Regions from separate parts of the Streptomyces sp. NPDC051051 genome, predicted to be linked through region 1. Evidence: riboswitches for the same ligand, from Rfam matches in the RefSeq annotation. Region 1 holds a riboswitch; each other region holds the start of a gene.
The links. Region 1 has a riboswitch for thiamine pyrophosphate ahead of thiO (glycine oxidase ThiO). Riboswitches for the same ligand answer to the same signal wherever they lie in the genome.
Positions count from the first base shown of each region.

Region 2: linked by a shared signal. The riboswitch ahead of thiC (phosphomethylpyrimidine synthase ThiC) and the one ahead of thiO (glycine oxidase ThiO) in region 1 are both predicted to bind thiamine pyrophosphate.
Region 3: linked by a shared signal. The riboswitch ahead of AB0N31_RS20670 (thiamine ABC transporter substrate-binding protein) and the one ahead of thiO (glycine oxidase ThiO) in region 1 are both predicted to bind thiamine pyrophosphate.

Region 1 is NZ_JBFBCB010000017.1:6,400-12,747, reverse strand. It holds gene AB0N31_RS15175 (Rv2175c family DNA-binding protein) at 1-232, opposite strand, end outside; gene AB0N31_RS15170 (FAD-dependent oxidoreductase) at 358-1,599, opposite strand; gene AB0N31_RS15165 (hypothetical protein) at 1,632-1,982, opposite strand; TPP riboswitch at 2,034-2,145, shown strand; gene thiO (glycine oxidase ThiO) at 2,143-3,306, shown strand; gene thiS (sulfur carrier protein ThiS) at 3,303-3,503, shown strand; gene AB0N31_RS15150 (thiazole synthase) at 3,507-4,301, shown strand; gene pknB (Stk1 family PASTA domain-containing Ser/Thr kinase) at 4,466-6,348, shown strand, end outside.
Region 2 is NZ_JBFBCB010000012.1:32,551-38,898, forward strand. It holds gene thiC (phosphomethylpyrimidine synthase ThiC) at 175-1,971, opposite strand; TPP riboswitch at 1,964-2,153, opposite strand; gene AB0N31_RS12005 (YibE/F family protein) at 2,471-4,048, shown strand; gene AB0N31_RS12010 (SsgA family sporulation/cell division regulator) at 4,221-4,667, opposite strand; gene AB0N31_RS12015 (IclR family transcriptional regulator C-terminal domain-containing protein) at 4,766-5,491, opposite strand; gene AB0N31_RS12020 (DUF5326 family protein) at 5,829-6,041, opposite strand; gene AB0N31_RS12025 (cupin domain-containing protein) at 6,219-6,348, opposite strand, start outside.
Region 3 is NZ_JBFBCB010000026.1:62,781-69,128, reverse strand. It holds gene pyrH (UMP kinase) at 1-562, shown strand, start outside; gene frr (ribosome recycling factor) at 759-1,316, shown strand; gene AB0N31_RS20680 (phosphatidate cytidylyltransferase) at 1,316-2,542, shown strand; gene rlmN (23S rRNA (adenine(2503)-C(2))-methyltransferase RlmN) at 2,650-3,756, shown strand; TPP riboswitch at 3,814-3,921, shown strand; gene AB0N31_RS20670 (thiamine ABC transporter substrate-binding protein) at 4,023-5,084, shown strand; gene AB0N31_RS20665 (iron ABC transporter permease) at 5,141-6,348, shown strand, end outside.

The DNA.
Region 1 (6,348 bases):
CGTCCCGCAGCAGGGTCAGGGTCCCGGCCAGGCCCTTGGTCACCTTGTCCTCGTCGATGAAGGCGGCGGGGACGTGCAGCGCCCTGTTCTCACCACGGCGTACGGCGATGAGCTGGCCTTCCTTGACCAGCTGCCGCACACGCGTCACGTCGACATCGAGCATCTCCGCGATGTCGGGCAGGGTGAGCCAGGCGGGGACGAGAGCATCGATCTTTGCGTCAATCTCGGTCACCCCCCAAGACTGCCATCCCGGACCGACAGTCGGTACCCGAGGCTCCCCTCAGGGGGACGGGGCCGCCGCCGGACGCCGCGGGACTCCTCCGGACGGAGCACCGGCCGTGCCCCGAAAGGCCCCGCTCAGGCCGTCGCCGTCTTGAGCGGCCGCTCCGGGTCCACGACCAGCTCCGGGTCGACCGGCGTGCCCGACTCGATCAGCCGGCGGCCCTGCGCGAGGTCGCGCGGGCGGCCCACCGCCAGCAGGGCGACCAGGCGGTCGTCGCGCAGCCAGCAGACCGTCCAGGCCGGTCCGGCGGGGTCGCCGCGCCACAGGGTGGTGTCGGCGCCGCTGTGGTGCCCGGCGTACTGGACGAAGCGGCCGAACTGCTCCGACCAGAAGTACGGGACCGGGTCGTAGACCGCGGGGGCCTCGCCGTCGGCCGTGCCGAGGATGTTCGCGGCGACCGTGCGCGGGCCCTGGAGCGCGTTGTCCCAGTGGTGGACCAGGAGGCGCTCGCCGTACCGCCCGGAGGGGAAGGACGCGCAGTCGCCGACCGCGTACACGTCGGGCAGGGAGGTGCGCAGGCCGGCGTCGGCCACGACCTCGCCGTGCCGCCCCAGCTCGATGCCCGAGCCGGTCAGCCAGGCGGTGGCGGGGCGGGCGCCGATGCCGACCACGACGGCGTCGGCGGGCAGCCGGGACCCGTCGTCGAGGAGGACCGCGCCGGGCTCGACGCGCCGCACGCGCGTGCGGGTGCGCAGTTCGGTGCCGCTGTCGGCGTACCAGGCGGTCATCGCGGCGGCGACGTCGGCGGGCAGGGCGCCGGCCAGCGGCCGGTCGGCGGCCTCGACGACGGTGACCGCGCAGCCGGCCTCGCGCGCGGCGGTGGCGAACTCGGCGCCGATCCAGCCGGCGCCGACGACGACGATGTCGTGACGGCCGGCGAGCACCGGCCGCAGCCGTTCGGCGTCGTCCAGGGTGCGCAGCAGATGGACGCCGGGGACGCCTTCGGCGCCGGGCAGCCGGATCGGTTCGGCGCCGGTGGCGAGCACGAGGACGTCGTACGGGACGGGCCCGGACTCGGTGTCGAGTTCGTGGTCGGCGGGGCGGACGCCGAGGGCCTCGCTGCCGAGCCGGAGTTCGACGTCGAGGCTCTCGAAGTCGACGTCGAAGGCGGAGTGCTCGGCCTTGCCGAGCAGGACGGCCTTGGACAGCGGGGGCCGGTCGTAGGGCTGGTGGGGTTCGGCGCCGACGACGAGCACCGTGCCGTCGAAGCCCTGTTCGCGCAGGGCGACCGCGGTCTGCACCCCGGCCATCCCCGCGCCGACGACGACCACCCGTCGCGCCGCCCGCCCGTCTTCTTCCCGCGTCTGCTCGCTCACCCGATCACCTTAGACAGCTGACGTGTTGCCAGTCAGCCGTCCTGCTCGGTGATCTGCTCCACCACACTGGTCCCGCTGCCGGTCTGCGACTCCCACTCCCAGGTCTCGTCGAGGCGCAGCCGCCCGTCGGGCAGCTCGACGACCGTGGACGCGCAGTGCCCGGACGACGTCGTCCCGTCGTGCTTGAGCTGGACGTACCGGAAGTCCAGCCGGTCCCCCCGCCGGGTCCCCACGAGATGCCCGCGGACGACGTCGCCGCCCGCGTAGTCGGCCCAGACGACGCCGTCGCGTTCGCGGTACGTGAAGCGGGTGCGGGTGCCGACCTGACCGGGGGCCTGGTCGGCCACCGGGGCCAGGACCAGGCCGTCGAGCGAACGGGCCACGGGGGAGGCTCCCTTACCGAGACGGAGGACGGGGGGCTAGGGTGGCCAACCTAGAGCACTCGCGGGAGCCCGGACGCACCGGGCTGAGAGGGAGGCTGGCGGCCTCCGACCGTACGAACCTGATCCGGGTCATGCCGGCGAAGGGAGGGGCTGGACGCCCATGTCCTCAGGCAATTCGGACGTCCTCGTCGTCGGGGGCGGCATCATCGGGCTGGTCACCGCGTGGCGGGCCGCGCAGCGCGGGTTCGCCACGGCGGTGCTGGATCCCGAGCCGGGCGGCGGGGCCGCGCAGGTGGCGGCCGGGATGCTGGCCGCCGTCTCGGAACTGCACCACGGCGAACAGACACTGCTCGGCCTGAACCTGGAATCGGCCCGCCGCTACCCGGACTTCGCGGCCGAGCTGACCGAACTGACCGGTCACGACCTCGGCTACCGCCGCTCCGGGACCCTCGCGGTCGCGCTGGACGCCGACGACCGCGCCCACCTGCGGGAACTCCACGCCCTGCAACGGCGGTCGGGGCTGGCCTCGGAGTGGCTGTCCGGGCGGGAGTGCCGGCGGCTGGAACCCATGCTCGCGCCCGGGGTACGGGGCGGGCTGCGGGTGGACGGGGACCACCAGATCGATCCGCGGCGGCTGGTGGCGGCGCTGGTGGCCGCCTGTGAGCGGACGGGCGTGGCCTTCCACCGCGACCGGGCGGAACGGCTGACGGTGTCGGCCGGGCGCGCCGCGGGAGTGCGCACGCGCGCGGGTACGGCGCTCGCGGCGCGGCAGGTGGTGCTCGCGGCGGGCAGCCTCAGCGGGCGGCTCGCGGGCGTCCCGGCGGAGGTGCTGCCGCCGGTGCGGCCGGTCAAGGGGCAGGTGCTGCGGCTGACCGTGCCGCGGCGGTACGCGCCGTTCCTGACCCGGACGGTCCGGGCCGTGGTGCGCGGCAGCCAGGTCTACCTGGTGCCGCGCGAGAACGGCGAACTGGTCGTCGGGGCGACGAGCGAGGAACTGGGCTGGGACACGACGGTGACGGCGGGCGGCGTGTACGAGCTGCTGCGGGACGCCCACGAACTGGTTCCCGGGATCACCGAGCTGCCGCTCACCGAGACCCGCGCGGGGCTGCGTCCCGGCTCGCCGGACAACGCGCCGCTGCTCGGGCCGACCGGACTGGACGGACTGCTGCTGGCGACCGGGCACTACCGCAACGGCGTACTGCTGGCACCGGTCACCGGGGACGCGCTGGCGCACGCGCTGGCCACCGGCGAACTCCCCGACGAGGCCCGTCCCTTCACCCCCCGGCGCTTCCACGCCGCCGCCCTCTCGGAGCAGCCCGCATGAAGATCTCGGTGAACGGCGAGCGGCGCGAGGTCGCTCCCGGCACGGCCCTCGACAGCGTCGTACGGTCCCTGACGCCGGCGCCCTCCGGGGTGGCCGCCGCCCTCAACGAAACCGTCGTCCCACGCGCGCGGTGGTCCGCCACCGCCCTCTCCGACGGAGACCGCGTGGAAGTCCTCACCGCCGTCCAGGGAGGCTGAGCCATGGCCGACGATCCCTTCGTCCTCGGCGGTACGGCGTACTCGTCCCGTCTGATCATGGGGACGGGCGGCGCGCCCAGCCTGGAGGTGCTGGAGCGGGCGCTGGCCGCGTCCGGCACCGAGCTGACCACCGTCGCGATGCGGCGGGTGGACCCCTCGGTGCACGGGTCCGTGCTGTCGGTCCTGGAACGGCTCGGCATCCGGGTGCTGCCGAACACGGCGGGGTGCTTCACGGCCGGGGAGGCGGTCCTGACGGCACGGCTGGCACGGGAGGCGCTGGGGACCGACCTGGTCAAGCTGGAGGTCATCGCCGACGAGCGGACGCTGCTCCCCGATCCGATCGAGCTGCTGGACGCGGCGGAGACGCTGGTCGACGACGGGTTCACGGTGCTGCCGTACACGAACGACGATCCGGTGCTGGCGCGGAAGCTGGAGGACGTCGGGTGTGCGGCGGTGATGCCGCTGGGCTCGCCGATCGGGTCCGGGCTGGGCATTCGCAACCCCCACAACTTCCAGCTGATCGTCGAGCACGCGCGCGTGCCGGTGATCCTGGACGCGGGCGCCGGTACGGCGTCGGACGTGGCGCTGGCGATGGAGCTGGGGTGCGCGGGGGTGATGCTGGCGTCGGCGGTGACGCGGGCGCAGGAGCCGGTGCTGATGGCCCGCGCGATGCGGGGGGCCGTGGAGGCGGGGAGGCTGGCCCGGCTCGCGGGCCGCATTCCCCGCCGTCACTTCGCGGAGGCGTCGTCGCCGCAGGAGGGTCGTGCCGCCCTCGACCCGGAACGGCCGGCCTTCTGACGACGTCTCCCGCCCGCCGCCCGTGCCGGCCGGGCGGTGGCCGTCGCCCGAGAGGACCGGGCGCCGTCGGCGGTCGTGTCGCTCGTCACAGGTCCGCTTCAGTCCCGCTGCGATACCGGTGTGAGCGGTGAGGGGTGCCGGTGCGGGCTCGTACACTCGCCTGCGTGGACACGACCCTTCAGGACCCTCTGGTCGGGCAGGTGCTCGACGGGCGTTATCGCGTGGACGCGCGGATCGCGGTCGGCGGGATGGCCACGGTCTACCGGGCCGTGGACACCCGCCTCGACCGCGTCCTCGCGCTCAAGGTGATGCACCCGGCCCTCGCGGCCGACGCCTCCTTCGTCGAGCGCTTCATCCGCGAGGCCAAGTCCGTGGCCCGGCTGGCGCACCCGAACGTCGTCCAGGTGTTCGACCAGGGGGCCGACGGGTCGTACGTCTACCTCGCGATGGAGTACGTCGCCGGCTGCACCCTGCGGGACGTGCTGCGCGAGCGCGGCGCCCTCCAGCCGCGGGCCGCGCTGGACATCCTGGAGCCGGTTCTCGCCGCGCTCGGAGCCGCGCACCGCGCCGGGTTCGTGCACCGGGACATGAAGCCGGAGAACGTACTGATAGGGGACGACGGCCGGGTCAAGGTCGCCGACTTCGGTCTGGTCAGGTCCGTGGACACCGTGACCAGCACCACCGGGGCCGTCCTCGGCACCGTCGCCTACCTCGCGCCCGAGCAGATGGAGCAGGGCACCACCGACGCACGCGTGGACGTCTACGCCTGCGGAGTCGTGCTCTACGAGATGCTGACCGGCGACAAGCCCCACGACGGCGACACCCCCGCCGTGGTGCTCTACAAGCACCTCCACGAGGACGTGCCGCCGCCCTCCGCCGCCGTCCCCGGTATGGCGTTCGCGCTGGACGAGCTGGTGGCCTCGGCCACCGCCCGCACCCCCGACGTCCGTCCGGCGGACGCCGTGGCCCTGCTCGCGCAGGTCCGCGAGGCGCGGGCCGCGCTCGACGAGGCCCAGCTGGACGCGCTGCCGCCGCAGGCCCTGTCGGCGGATCGCGACATCGCCGAGGACCGCACCAGCGTGATCCCGCGCTCGCTCACGGTCCCGCGCCCCCTGCCCGTCAACGAGGACGAGGGCGAGGACGGGCAGGGCCGCGACGGGGACCCGATGAACCGGACGTCCCGGTTCGCGGCGGAGCCCCCGCCGCCGCCCCGGCGCCGCTCGGTGCGGCCCCGTCGCGGACTGGTCGCGATCGTCGCCGCCGTCCTGCTGGTGCTCGGCGTCGGCGCGGGCGTCTGGTACATCAACTCGGGCCAGTTCACCAAGGTCCCGGCGGTCCTCACCCAGACCGAGGCGCAGGCCAGACAGCGGCTGGAGGCGGCCGGGCTGGACGTCGGCGAGGTGAAGCACGCCTACAGCGACACGGTGAAGCGCGGCACCGTCGTCAGCACGGACCCGGAGCCGGGCGCCCGTATCCGCGCCAACGACTCGGTGACCCTCACCGTCTCCGACGGCCCCGAGACGGTGAAGGTGCCGGACGTGAAGGGCTCGCGGCTGGACAAGGCCAGGGAACTGCTGAAGACGGACGGGCTGGAGCCCGGCCTGGTCACCGAGGCGTTCAGCGAGGGCGTCATCAAGGGCTTCGTGATCAGCAGCAGCCCGCGGGCCGGCACCGAGCGGCGGGCGGGCTCGGCGGTCTCCCTCGTCGTCAGCAAGGGCAGCCCGGTCGAGGTCCCGGACGTCACCGGCCAGGACCTCGACGACGCGCGGGCCGAGCTGGAGGAGGCCGGCCTGGAGGTGAAGGTCTCCACCGAGGAGGTCACCTCCGAGTTCGACAAGGGCCAGGTCGCCGCCCAGTCGCCGGGTGCGGACGAGGAGGTCGCCGACGGCGACACGGTGACGCTGACCCTGTCCAAGGGCCCGGAGATGGTCGAGGTCCCGGACGTGGTGGGCGCGAGCGTCGACGACGCCAAGGCCGAGCTGGAGAAGGCCGGCTTCGAGGTGGACGAGGACCGCGGCCTGCTGGGCCTGTTCGGCGACACGGTCAA
Region 2 (6,348 bases), on a different contig from region 1:
ACACCAGTCTGCCGAGCCGCACCCCAGAAGTACCTCCCCCAACGGACACCAACGGCCGCCCACCCGCGTCCCACCCTCGACCCGACCACCGCCGGCGCCGCCCCCGGCCCTCACAACACCATGGCCCGGCTGCCGTGCCCCCAACCGGCACGGCAGCGGCGCCGTTACCGCGCGTCAGTCCGCGATCGGCAGGTACACCCGATTGCCCGCGGCCGCGAACTCCTTGGACTTCTGCGCCATTCCCTCCTCGACCTCCTCCCGACTGCCTCCGTGCTCACGGCGGATGTCTTGGGAGATCTTCATCGAGCAGAACTTCGGCCCGCACATCGAGCAGAAGTGGGCCGTTTTCGCCGGTTCGGCTGGCAGTGTCTCGTCGTGGAACTCCCGTGCGGTGTCCGGGTCGAGAGCCAGGTTGAACTGGTCCTCCCACCGGAACTCGAAGCGGGCGTCGGACAGCGCGTCGTCCCATTCCTGCGCACCGGGGTGCCCCTTGGCGAGGTCGGCCGCGTGGGCGGCGATCTTGTAGGTGATGACGCCGGTCTTGACGTCGTCACGGTTGGGCAGACCCAGGTGTTCCTTGGGGGTGACATAGCAGAGCATCGCCGTGCCCCACCAGGCGATCATCGCGGCACCGATGCCGGAGGTGATGTGGTCGTACGCCGGGGCGACGTCCGTCGTCAGCGGGCCGAGCGTATAGAACGGAGCTTCATCGCAGATCTCCTGCTGAAGGTCGATGTTCTCCTTGATCTTGTGCATCGGGACGTGTCCCGGGCCTTCGATCATGGTCTGAACATGGAAACGCTTCGCGATGCGGTTGAGTTCCCCGAGGGTGCGCAACTCCGCGAACTGGGCCTCGTCGTTGGCGTCCGCGATCGAGCCGGGCCGCAGCCCGTCGCCCAGCGAGTACGTGACGTCGTAGGCCGCGAGGATCTCGCAGAGTTCCTCGAAGTTCTCGTAGAGGAACGATTCCTTGTGGTGGGCCAGGCACCAGGCGGCCATGATCGAGCCGCCACGGGAGACGATGCCGGTCTTGCGGTTCGCCGTCAGCGGGACGTACGGCAGGCGCACGCCCGCGTGGACGGTCATGTAGTCCACGCCCTGCTCGGCCTGCTCGATCACCGTGTCCTTATAGATCTCCCAGGTCAGCTCCTCGGCCCGGCCGTCGACCTTCTCCAGCGCCTGGTAGAGCGGCACCGTGCCGATGGGCACCGGCGAGTTGCGCAGCACCCACTCGCGGGTGGTGTGGATGTTGCGGCCGGTGGACAGGTCCATGACCGTGTCGGCGCCCCATCGGGTGGCCCAGGTCATCTTCTCGACTTCCTCCTCGATGGAGGAGGTCACCGCCGAGTTGCCGATGTTGGCATTGACCTTCACCAGGAACCGTTTGCCTATGATCATCGGCTCGGTCTCCGGGTGATTGACGTTGGCGGGCAGCACCGCACGTCCAGCCGCGATCTCCTCACGGACGACCTCGGGCTCCACGTTCTCCCGGATGGCCACGTACTCCATCTCCGGCGTGATCTCGCCCCGGCGTGCGTAAGCGAGTTGGGTGACCGCCTGCCCCTCCCGGCCGCGGCGCGGCAGGCGGGGCCGTCCGGGGAAGACCGCGTCGAGGTTACGCAGTCCCCCGCGCGGCGAGGTGTGTTTGATCCCGTCGTCCTCCGGACGGACGGGGCGGCCCGCGTACTCCTCCGTGTCGCCGCGGGCGATGACCCAGTTCTCCCGCAGAGGCGGCAACCCCCTGCGGACGTCCGTCTCGACGAGCGGATCGGTGTACGGGCCGGAGGTGTCGTACAGAGTGACCGACTGCCCGTTGGTGAGGTGCACCTGACGGACCGGCACGCGCAGGTCGGAGCGCGGGCCCTCGACATACGCCTTGTGCCATCCGATGGACTTCCCGGCCTCCCCGTCGCCAGAGACCTCGTCGGAGGCCTGCGCGGAGGCAGGCGTGCGTGCGTCCTTGTTGGTCATGAGAGCTACTCCCTACGCCGGCATTACCCGGTAACAGGTTCAGCGGTCGACGCAGCGGCTTCCGTCTGCCGACGATTCATGTGAAACATCACTCGGTGGAGGTGACGTTCCACGTGAAACATCGCGAAGACAGAGGTCAGCGCCCTCTCAGCCCGGTGCTCCGAGCTCCCGCGTGTGCAAAAGTGCCTCCACGCTAGCGTCCTTTGTGGCGCGGTGAACAGTGGGCCTCGGTCGTTCTTGCGATGATCGGGCGGTGACCACGACACCCCATCCTCCGTTCCCACCGCCCGAACAGCCCCGCGGTCCGGGCGTTCCTCCCGCCGGACGCCCCGGGCGAGGGCAGGGGTACAGCCCCGGGGGCGGTTCCGTTCCCGGATCGGGCCCTCGTCCGGATGCCGGCCCGGGTCTGAGTGCGGGTCCCGGCGGCGAGTACGGCTTCGGCCACGAGGGCGGACACGGCTCCAACGGTGGGCAGGGCTCCGGCAGGAACCACGGACACCTGCCCGGCGACGGTACGCACGCGTCCGGGACCGGTCAGGGCGGTGTTCCCCGTGCGGTTCATGGACGCGGTGCCGGTGAGGGAAACGGAAGCGCCGGCGGAGGCAGGGGCCACGGACACGGCCTCCGCCCCGGCCCCGGTGACGGGCACGGTTCAGATGACGGCCACGGGCATGGACATGGCTCCGGCGACGGGCACAGCGGCGGGCACGGCGGCCATGTCCCCGGTCCGGGCGGCGGCCACGGGCACAGCCACAGTCATGGCCCGGCCGCCCCCGTCTCCAAGCATCTGCGCAAGGTCATCGCGGCCGTCCTCATCCCCTTCGCCGTAGCCGTGCTCGCCGGTCTGGTCGTGCTGTGGCCCGGCGGTGCCCCGGCCCACGAGCGCACCGGCGTCGGCTTCGACCGGCAGACGCAGCGGGCGACGGTCGCCGACGTCGAGAGCATCAGCTGCTCGTCGGCGAACGCCTCGGGCGGCACCCCCACCGGCGACACCTCCACCGCTGAAGGCTCCTCCGCGTCCCAGCAGGCGAACGGCACCTGTAAGAAGGCCACGATCCGCGTGGACACCGGCGCGGACAAGGGCCGTACTTTCACGGAGATCGTCCAGCCGGACCAGTCACGGCAGCTGCACGAGGGGCAGAAGGTCGTGGTCGCCTACGAACCCTCCGCGCCGAAGGACCTTCAGTACTCGGTGACCGACGTGGACCGCCGCGTCCCGTTGACCGTGCTCGCCCTCATCTTCGCCGTCGCCGTCGTGGTCGTCGGGCGGCTGAAGGGTGTCATGGCGCTGGTCTCGCTGGCCATCAGTTTCATGGTGCTGAACTTCTTCGTGCTGCCCGCAATCCTGCAAGGCTCGAACCCGCTCGCGGTGGCGGTCGTGGGGGCGAGCGCCATCATGCTCATCGCTCTCTACCTGTGTCACGGACTGTCGGCCCGCACCTCCGTGGCGGTTCTGGGCACCCTCATCTCCCTGTTGCTGATCGGCGTCCTCGGCTCCTGGTTCGTCGACTGGGCGGCGCTCACCGGCAACACGGACGACAACACCGGTCTGATCCACGGTCTGTACCCGACGATCGACATGAGCGGTCTGCTCCTCGCCGGGATCATCATCGGATCGCTCGGTGTCCTCGACGACGTGACGGTCACCCAGACGTCGGCGGTCTGGGAACTGCACGAGGCCAACCCCACGATGGGCTGGCGGGGGCTGTACCGGGCGGGCATCCGGATCGGTCGCGACCACATCGCGTCCGTGGTCAACACGCTCGTCCTGGCCTACGCCGGCGCCGCCCTGCCACTGCTGCTGCTGTTCTCCATCGCGCAGAGCAGCGTCGGCACGGTCGCCAACAGCGAGCTGGTCGCCGAGGAGATCGTGCGCACGCTGGTCGGTTCGATCGGCCTGGTCGCGTCGGTTCCGGTGACCACGGCACTCGCCGCGCTCGTGGTGTCGGCGGACCGGTCGGATACGGGCTCCCTCACCGCGGCAGCTCCGGCGGCGCCGGGGGCGTCGTCGGCCGGTACGGCGGGCCCGGCCGCGCAGAGCGCTCGGGGCGGCAAGGGCAGGCGCCGCAAACGCTGACGTTCCCGGGTGCGCGAAGGGGTCATCGGACACGTCGCCCTTCGTGCACCCGGGACGTCATCCTGCTCGTGCACGCCAATTCGCCGATCGGGGCGGGCCGATTGCCGAGCGCCTCGTCACCGTTCCAGCAGAAGCGTTACTTCACCGGCATGCCACCAGCCCTCACCAGACCTCACCCGGCGCTCTGTTCCTCCGCCAGGATCCGGTCCAAGGCCTCGTCGAGATGGGCGTCGAAGTCGGCGAACGCGCCCTCCTGCCCCAACGGGACCAGCTTGTCGGTGCGGTCGAGGAAGGCCACGAGCGGAGCCGCCGACGAGCGGAACACCGCCTGTTCACAGCCCACCTGAAGCCGGATCAGCACTTCACCCAGAAGATCCCGGTCGGCCGGCGAGACCCGCACGTCTCCCTCGCCGCACGGTCTGCCCACCCCGTCGATGAGCAGCTCACGCCCGAACGCCCAGGTCACCGGGGCATCACCGGGCAGATGAAACGTGAGCCGTACGGCATACGGATCGCAGGTCTCGTAGCCCAGTTCCACCGGGATGCGGAAAGAGAGCTCCTCGGAGACGAGAAAGCTCATCATGACCTCTGCCTCTACTGCCTGCACGGACTCGCGCATTGCCCTATCCCGTCATCGCCGTCGACTGGCTGGGAATCAACCCTTGATCCTGCTGATATCTTGCTGAAAGTACACAACAGATCACAAGGAGTAAGTTTTCAGATACTGACAGAGACAGCAAACGACCCCAGCATCCGCCCGATTTCGCTCTGCAACTGCCGTACCGCCGTCGGCAGCCGGTCGGCCTGATGAGCGGAGAGAGAAATGGCCATCGTGGCGGCGGTCGTGCCCACGGTGATCGGGATCGCGGCACACACCGTGCCCAGCGCGTACTCCTGCCGCTCGACGACCGTCTCCATCCGCCGCATGCGGGCCAGCCGTCGCAACAGGGTGTGATCGTCCCGCACGGTGTACGGCGTGATCGACCGCACGGGGTAACGGTCCAGGTGGTCGCGGCGGGACGTCTCGTCCAACTGGGCCAGCAGACACTGGCCGATGGCGTGCGCGTGTCCGGTCTCGCGGAAGTCGGCCCATTCCTCGACCGCCGGATTGCCCGGGGTGTCGGAGACGCACAAGACCTCGATCTCGCCGTCCTGGTAGCGGGCGTAGTACACCGGAACACCGATCGAATCGCGCCAGTGCGCGAGGGTGGCGACCACGGTGCTGCGACGTTTCTGCCCGGCTCCGCTGCCGCCCAGGCGCTCGGCCGCCTCACCGAGGAAGAACATCCCCTTGTCGCGCCGCAGATAGCCCTCGTGCACGAGGGTGCGCAGCAGGTGGTACGCGGTGGGCAGCGCCAGGCCGGTCTCGCGGGCGAGTTGCTTCGCCGGAGCCCCGCCGTGATGCCGGGCCACGGATTCCAGCAGCCGCATGGCGCGCTGCACGGACCCGATGAGCGTCGCCGCGGGTTGCGGCTGTTCGGGGACGCCTCTGCCCGCGGGCCGCTGAAGCAGGGGTGTGGTGGAACGCGTGCGGACGGGGGGTGGGTGAGGTGCCGCGAATGCTGCGGTGTCAACCGTGGCCAAGGGTCACTCCCGAAGTTCGAGAGGGCGGTCCGTGCGGGGAACACGGGAGGAAGGGGGCGCCGCTCGCGGGGTGCGACCCCGCGAAGGGTTCCGGACCTTAACGACCCGCCACCGCCGACGGTCCCGCTGTCCGGAAAACTTCCCCCGGCCGAGGGAACCGGCGATCGCTGTTACCGGTGCCCGCTCCCCGCACCGCTCACCAGTCGCCGCGCGAGGAGGAACCCGCCGTGAACTTCCGGACCACGTAGATCAGTCCGCCGACCAGTGCCACGAAGACCAGCAGCTTGAAGAGCAGACCGATGACGAAGCCGACGACGCTCGCTATCAGGCCGCCGAACACGACCAGCGCGATGACGGGCACCGCCACCCACTTCACCCACCACGGCAGTCCCGCAAAGATCTCTCGCATCGTCCTCGTCCTCGTCTGTGCGGTGTCCGGTGCCACCGACGGCCCGGATCTTTCGCTGTCCTGCCGTCGATGCTAGGTCCCGAGGGGGTGCCCGCGGGGGCCGTGCACCCCCGGTCCTCCCCTGACCGATCCCTGAGGGAACCCCGAGGCGGCCCCTCCGCTGCCGGGCGGAGGGGCTCAGCCCTCCGGCGGCGAGAACACCACCAGGACCCGCAAGTCCTCGCTGATGTGATGGAACTTGTGGGCCACTCCGGCCGGCACGTACACGACGCTTCCGCGCGCGACCTGGGTGGTCTCCAGACCGACC
Region 3 (6,348 bases), on a different contig from region 1:
CCGTGGCGCCGAACTCCAGGTACGCGGCATGGACCGGGCCCGTTCGGACTACATGGGCATGCTCGGCACGGTCATGAACTGCCTCGCCCTCCAGGACTTCCTGGAGAAGGAGGGCATCGACAGCCGCGTCCAGACCGCCATCACCATGGGCCAGGTCGCCGAGCCGTACATCCCGCTGCGCGCCGTGCGCCACCTGGAGAAGGGCCGCGTGGTCATCTTCGGCGCCGGTATGGGCATGCCGTACTTCTCCACCGACACCACCGCCGCCCAGCGCGCCCTGGAGATCGACGCCGAGGCCCTCCTCATGGGCAAGAACGGCGTGGACGGCGTCTACGACTCCGACCCGAAAACCAACCCGGAGGCCGTCAAGTTCGACGCCCTCGGCTACGGCGAGGTCATCACCCGCGATCTGAAGGTCGCCGACGCCACCGCCATCACGCTGTGCCGCGACAACAAGCTCCCGATCCTGGTCTTCGAGCTTCTGGCGGAGGGCAATATCGCGCGGGCCGTCAAGGGTGAGAAGATCGGCACGCTGGTGAGTGAGCAAGGCAGCCGGGCCTGACCGGGGAGAACTCCCGAGTCCGACCCGTAGGAACCCCGGTTCGTACGACAAAGCCTGACCGGGCGACGGACCCTGGCCGGGGGATGGACAATGTCCTGCCGGTCGGGAACCGTGCAGGAAGAAGACGCGACGCAGCCGGCCGCCGCCTCCGCAAGGAACCGCAGCCGGGCCTACTCAAGACACGCAGGAGCAAGTGGTGATCGAAGAGACCCTCCTCGAGGCCGAGGAGAAGATGGAGAAGGCCGTCGTGGTCGCCAAGGAGGACTTCGCCGCGATCCGCACCGGCCGTGCGCACCCGGCGATGTTCAACAAGATCGTGGCCGACTACTACGGCGCGCCGACGCCGATCAACCAGCTGGCTTCGTTCTCCGTGCCGGAGCCGCGCATGGCGGTCGTGACCCCGTTCGACAAGAGCGCGCTGCGCAACATCGAGCAGGCGATCCGCGACTCGGACCTCGGCGTCAACCCGAGCAACGACGGCAACATCATCCGGGTGGTGTTCCCCGAGCTGACCGAGGAGCGCCGCCGCGACTACATCAAGGTCGCCAAGGGCAAGGGCGAGGACGCCAAGGTGTCCATCCGCGCCGTGCGCCGCAAGGCCAAGGACGCCATCGACAAGCTCGTCAAGGACGGCGAGGTCGGGGAGGACGAGGGCCGCCGTGCGGAGAAGGAACTCGACGACACCACCGCGAAGTACGTCGCGCAGGTGGACGAGCTCCTGAAGCACAAGGAAGCGGAGCTGCTCGAGGTCTGATGAACGACTCTTCCTGGGGCGCTCCGCCACGTGCCGGTTCACAGGCCGGGTACTGGGGGCCCAACGATCACGGGGCCGTCCCGCACGGACCTGTCCAGGGGGCTGCCGCGGCGGGTCCCGCGTACGATGCGCCTGAGGCGCAGCAGACTCGCCCCATGCCCATCGTCCCCGACGTACCCGCTCATGGCGGAAACCAGGATGACGACCGGGGGGCCGCTCGGCTGGGCGGCCCCTTGTTCCGAGACGAGACGTTCCGAGACGGGACGTCCCACGGCGGGACGTTCCGCGACGAGACGTCCCCTGTGGGGACGTTCCGTGACGAGACCCCGTCGGCGCTGCCCCCTGCGGCGGTGCCGCAGAATCCGGAGCCCATGCCCGACGCACCGCAGCCGGCACCCGTCCCGCAGAAGAAGAGCGCGGGCCGTGACCTGACTGCGGCCATAGGCGTCGGTGTCGGACTCGGTGCGGTGATCGTCGCGTCGCTGTTCGTGGTCAAGGCCGTGTTCGTCGGCGTGGTCGCGGTCGCCGTCGTCGTCGGCCTGTGGGAACTGACCAGCCGCCTCCAGGAGCGCAAGGGCATCAAGGCGCCGCTGGTGCCGCTCGCGGTCGGCGGCGCCGCCATGGTCGTCGCCGGGTACGTCCGGGGCGCCGAGGGCGCCTGGGTCGCCATGGCCCTGACCGCGCTGGCGGTCCTGGTCTGGCGGATGACGGAACCGCCGGAGGGCTACCTCAGGGACGTCACGGCCGGCGTCTTCGCGGCCTTCTACGTCCCGTTCCTGGCCACGTTCGTCGCCATGATGCTCACCGCGGACGACGGAGCGCGCCGCGTCCTGACGTTCCTGCTCCTGACCGTCGTCAGCGACACCGGGGCGTACGCCGTCGGCTGGCGCTTCGGCAAGCGCAAGCTCGCTCCGCGCATCAGCCCCGGCAAGACCCGCGAGGGCCTGCTCGGCGCGGTGTCCTTCGCGATGGTCGTGGGCGCGCTGTGCATGCAGTTCCTGATCGAGGACGGCGCCTGGTGGCAGGGTCTGCTGCTCGGCCTGGCGGTCGCGGCCAGCGCGACGCTCGGCGACCTCGGCGAGTCCATGATCAAGCGGGACCTCGGCATCAAGGACATGGGCACGCTGCTCCCCGGCCACGGCGGCATCATGGACCGGCTGGACTCCCTGCTGCCCACCGCGCCGGTGGTGTGGCTGCTGCTGGTGCTGTTCGTGGGCTCCGGCTGAGCGGTATCCCGCCCCGCGCCCGGAACGAGCCCCCGTCCCCCGAGGACGGGGGCTCGTCGCATGAGCCGACCGGGGCATCCGAGTGGATCTGCGACACTGGAAGGGTTATGCCTGCACCCGGAGAACTCACTTTCGTCGCCCCCCGCGGAGCCAAGAAGCCGCCGCGGCATCTTGCCGACCTCTCGCCCGCCGAGCGGAAGGAGGCGGTGGCGGGGATCGGTGAGAAGCCGTTTCGTGCGAAACAGCTGTCCCAGCACTACTTCGCGCGGTTCGCGCACGATCCGGCCGAGTGGACCGACATCCCCGCCGGGGCCCGCGAGAAGCTGCGCGAGGCGCTGCTGCCCGAGCTGATGACGGTCGTGCGGCATCTGTCCACGGACCAGGGGACCACCCGCAAGACGCTGTGGCGGCTGTTCGACGGCACGCTCGTGGAGTCGGTGCTGATGCGGTACCCGGACCGGGTCACCATGTGCATCAGTTCGCAGGCCGGCTGCGGGATGAACTGCCCCTTCTGCGCGACCGGGCAGGCCGGGCTGGACCGGAACCTGTCCACCGCCGAGATCGTCCACCAGATCGTGGACGGGATGCGGGCGCTGCGCGACGGGGAGGTCCCCGGAGGGCCGGCCCGGTTGTCCAACATCGTGTTCATGGGCATGGGCGAGCCGCTCGCCAACTACAAGCGGGTCGTCGGCGCGATCCGTGCCCTCACCGACCCCGCGCCCGACGGGCTGGGGCTCTCGCAGCGCGGGATCACCGTGTCGACGGTCGGGCTGGTGCCGGCCATCAACCGGTTCTCCGACGAGGGCTTCAAGTGCCGGCTCGCGATCTCGCTGCACGCCCCCGACGACGAGCTGCGCGACACCCTCGTCCCCGTGAACACGCGGTGGAAGGTGCGCGAGGTGCTCGACGCCGGGTTCGAGTACGCCGAGAAGTCCGGACGCCGGCTGTCCATCGAATACGCGCTGATCCGCGACATCAACGACCAGGCCTGGCGGGGCGACCGGCTCGGGCGCATGCTCAAGGGCCGGCCCGTGCATGTGAACCTGATCCCGCTGAACCCGACGCCGGGCTCCAAGTGGACCGCCTCCCGGCCCGAGGACGAGAAGGCGTTCGTCGAGGCCATCGCGGCGCACGGGGTACCCGTCACCGTCCGGGACACCCGCGGTCAGGAGATCGACGGGGCGTGTGGTCAGCTCGCCGCCACCGAGCGGTAGTCTGGCCGACGTCAGCACTGTCTTGTTTTCGGACAGTGCGACGAACCAGACATCTTCATATTCCGACAGGGGAGCGCCACAGCGCTGAGAGTGCGGCAACCGGGCCGCAGACCCTCTGAACCTCGCCCAGGTCATTCTGGGTAGGAAGTTCGGTCATCACTCGAGCTGTTGCGCCCTGCCCGGGAGCCCCCTCGCGGGTCCCCGGGCAGGGCCGCGTCTCTTCCTGGTCACCTCCAGGAGGAATACCAGTGCACACCAGGACGCTCATGGCCGCGGCCGTCGGCCTCGGCCTCGTCACGCTGTCCGCCTGCGGATCGTCGGACGACGGCGGATCCGCGCAGGGCGGGAGCAAGACCGTCACCCTTGTCAGCCACGACTCGTGGGTCGTCTCCAAGAGCGTGCTCGCCGACTTCGAGAAGCGGTCCGGCTACCGGGTGAAGGTCCTCAAGGACGGCGACGCCGGGCAGGCCGTCAACAAGGCGATCCTCACCAAGGACAACCCCCAGGGCGACGTCTTCTTCGGCGTCGACAACACCCTGCTCTCCCGCGCGCTCGACAACGGCCTCTTCCAGCCGTACGAGGCGCAGGGGCTCGACCAGGTCGACGGCCAGTACCAGCTGGACGCCGGCAAGCACCGGGTCACGCCCGTCGACCACGGCGACATCTGCGTCAACTACGACAAGAAGTACTTCGCCGACCACAAGCTGGCGCCGCCCGCCACCTTCGACGACCTGGCGAAGCCGGAGTACAAGAACCTCCTCGTCACCGAGAACGCCTCCACCTCCTCGCCGGGCCTCGGTTTCCTGCTGGGCACCGCGGCGAAGTACGGCGACGAGGGCTGGCCGGACTACTGGAAGAAGCTCAAGGCCAACGGCGTGAAGGTCGTCGACGGCTGGGAGCAGGCCTACAACGAGGAGTTCTCCGGGTCGGCCGGCGGCAGGAAGACCGGGGCGGACCGGCCGCTCGTCGTCTCCTACGCCTCCTCGCCGCCCGCCGAGGTGATCTACGGCGACCCGAAGCCGACGACCGCGCCGACCGGCGTCGCGACCGGCACCTGCTTCCGGCAGATCGAGTTCGCCGGACTGCTGAGCAACGCGAAGAACAGCGAGGGCGGCAAGGCGCTGCTCGACTTCCTGATCTCGAAGGAGTTCCAGGAGGACATGCCGCTCAACATGTTCGTCTACCCGGTGGCGAAGGGCGCGGCCGTGCCCGCCGAGTTCACCGAGTACGGTCCGGCCGCCGAGGATCCCGAGACGATGGACCCGGCGAAGATCGCCGCGGACCGCGACCAGTGGGTCAAGTCGTGGACCTCGCTCGTACTGAAGTAGGGCGGCGAGCGGCCGTCCGCCGCCGGCGCACCGGGAGCGCGGCGCGGCTCGGGCTCATGGCCCTGCCCGTCGCGTTCTTCGGGCTGTTCTTCGCCTACCCGGTCGCCGCGATCACCGCGCGGGGACTGCACTCCGGCGGCGGCTGGCACTTCGGGCGCCTGTTCGACGTGCTCGGGCAGCCCGACATCCGGCACGTCCTGTGGTTCACCACCTGGCAGGCGCTCGCCTCCACCGTGCTGACCCTGCTGATCGCGCTGCCCGCCGCCTACGTCTTCGCCCGGTTCTCCTTCCCCGGCAAGCAGGTCCTGCGGGCCGTCGTGACCGTCCCGTTCGTCCTGCCGACCGTCGTCGTCGGCACGGCGTTCCTGGCGCTGGTCGGGCGCGGCGGTCTCCTCGACGACCTGTGGGGCGTACGGCTGGACACCACGGTGTGGGCGATCCTGCTGGCCCACGTCTTCTTCAACTACGCCGTGGTCGTGCGCACGGTCGGCGGGCTGTGGGCGCAGCTCGACCCGCGGCAGGAGGAGGCCGCGCGCATGCTGGGCGCCTCGCCGCTGCGGGCCTGGCGGCAGGTCACCCTGCCGGCCCTCGCGCCGGCCGTGGCCGCCGCCGCGCTCATGGTGTTCCTCTTCACCTTCACCTCCTTCGGTGTGGTGCAGATCCTCGGCGGGCCGACGTTCTCCACGCTGGAGGTCGAGATCTACCGGCAGACCTCGGAGATCTTCGACCTGTCGACGGCCGCCGTCCTCACGATCGTCCAGTTCGGCGCCGTCGGCGCCGTCCTCGCCGTGCACGCCTGGACCGTACGGCGTCGGGAGAGCGCGCTGCGGCTCGTGGACGCGGCGGGGACGGCACGGCGACCGCGCGGGGCGGGGCAGTGGGCGTTGCTCGCCGGGGTGCTCGGCACGGTCGCGCTGCTGCTCGTGCTGCCGCCGGCCGTGCTGGTGCAGCGTTCCCTCGACGCCCCCGACTTCGCCTATTACCGGGCGCTGACCAGTGACGACGGCAATGTGTTCCTGGTGCCGCCGATCGAGGCGGTCGGGAACTCGCTGGAGTACGCCCTCGCCGCCACCGCGATCGCGGTGACGATCGGCGGGCTGGCGGCGGCGGCCCTGACCCGGCGGGACGCCGGGCGCCTGGTCCGCGGGTTCGACGCGCTGCTGATGCTGCCGCTGGGCGTCTCCGCGGTGACCGTCGGCTTCGGGTTCCTGATCGCGCTCGACGAACCTCCGCTGAACCTGCGGGCCACCTGGATCCTGGTACC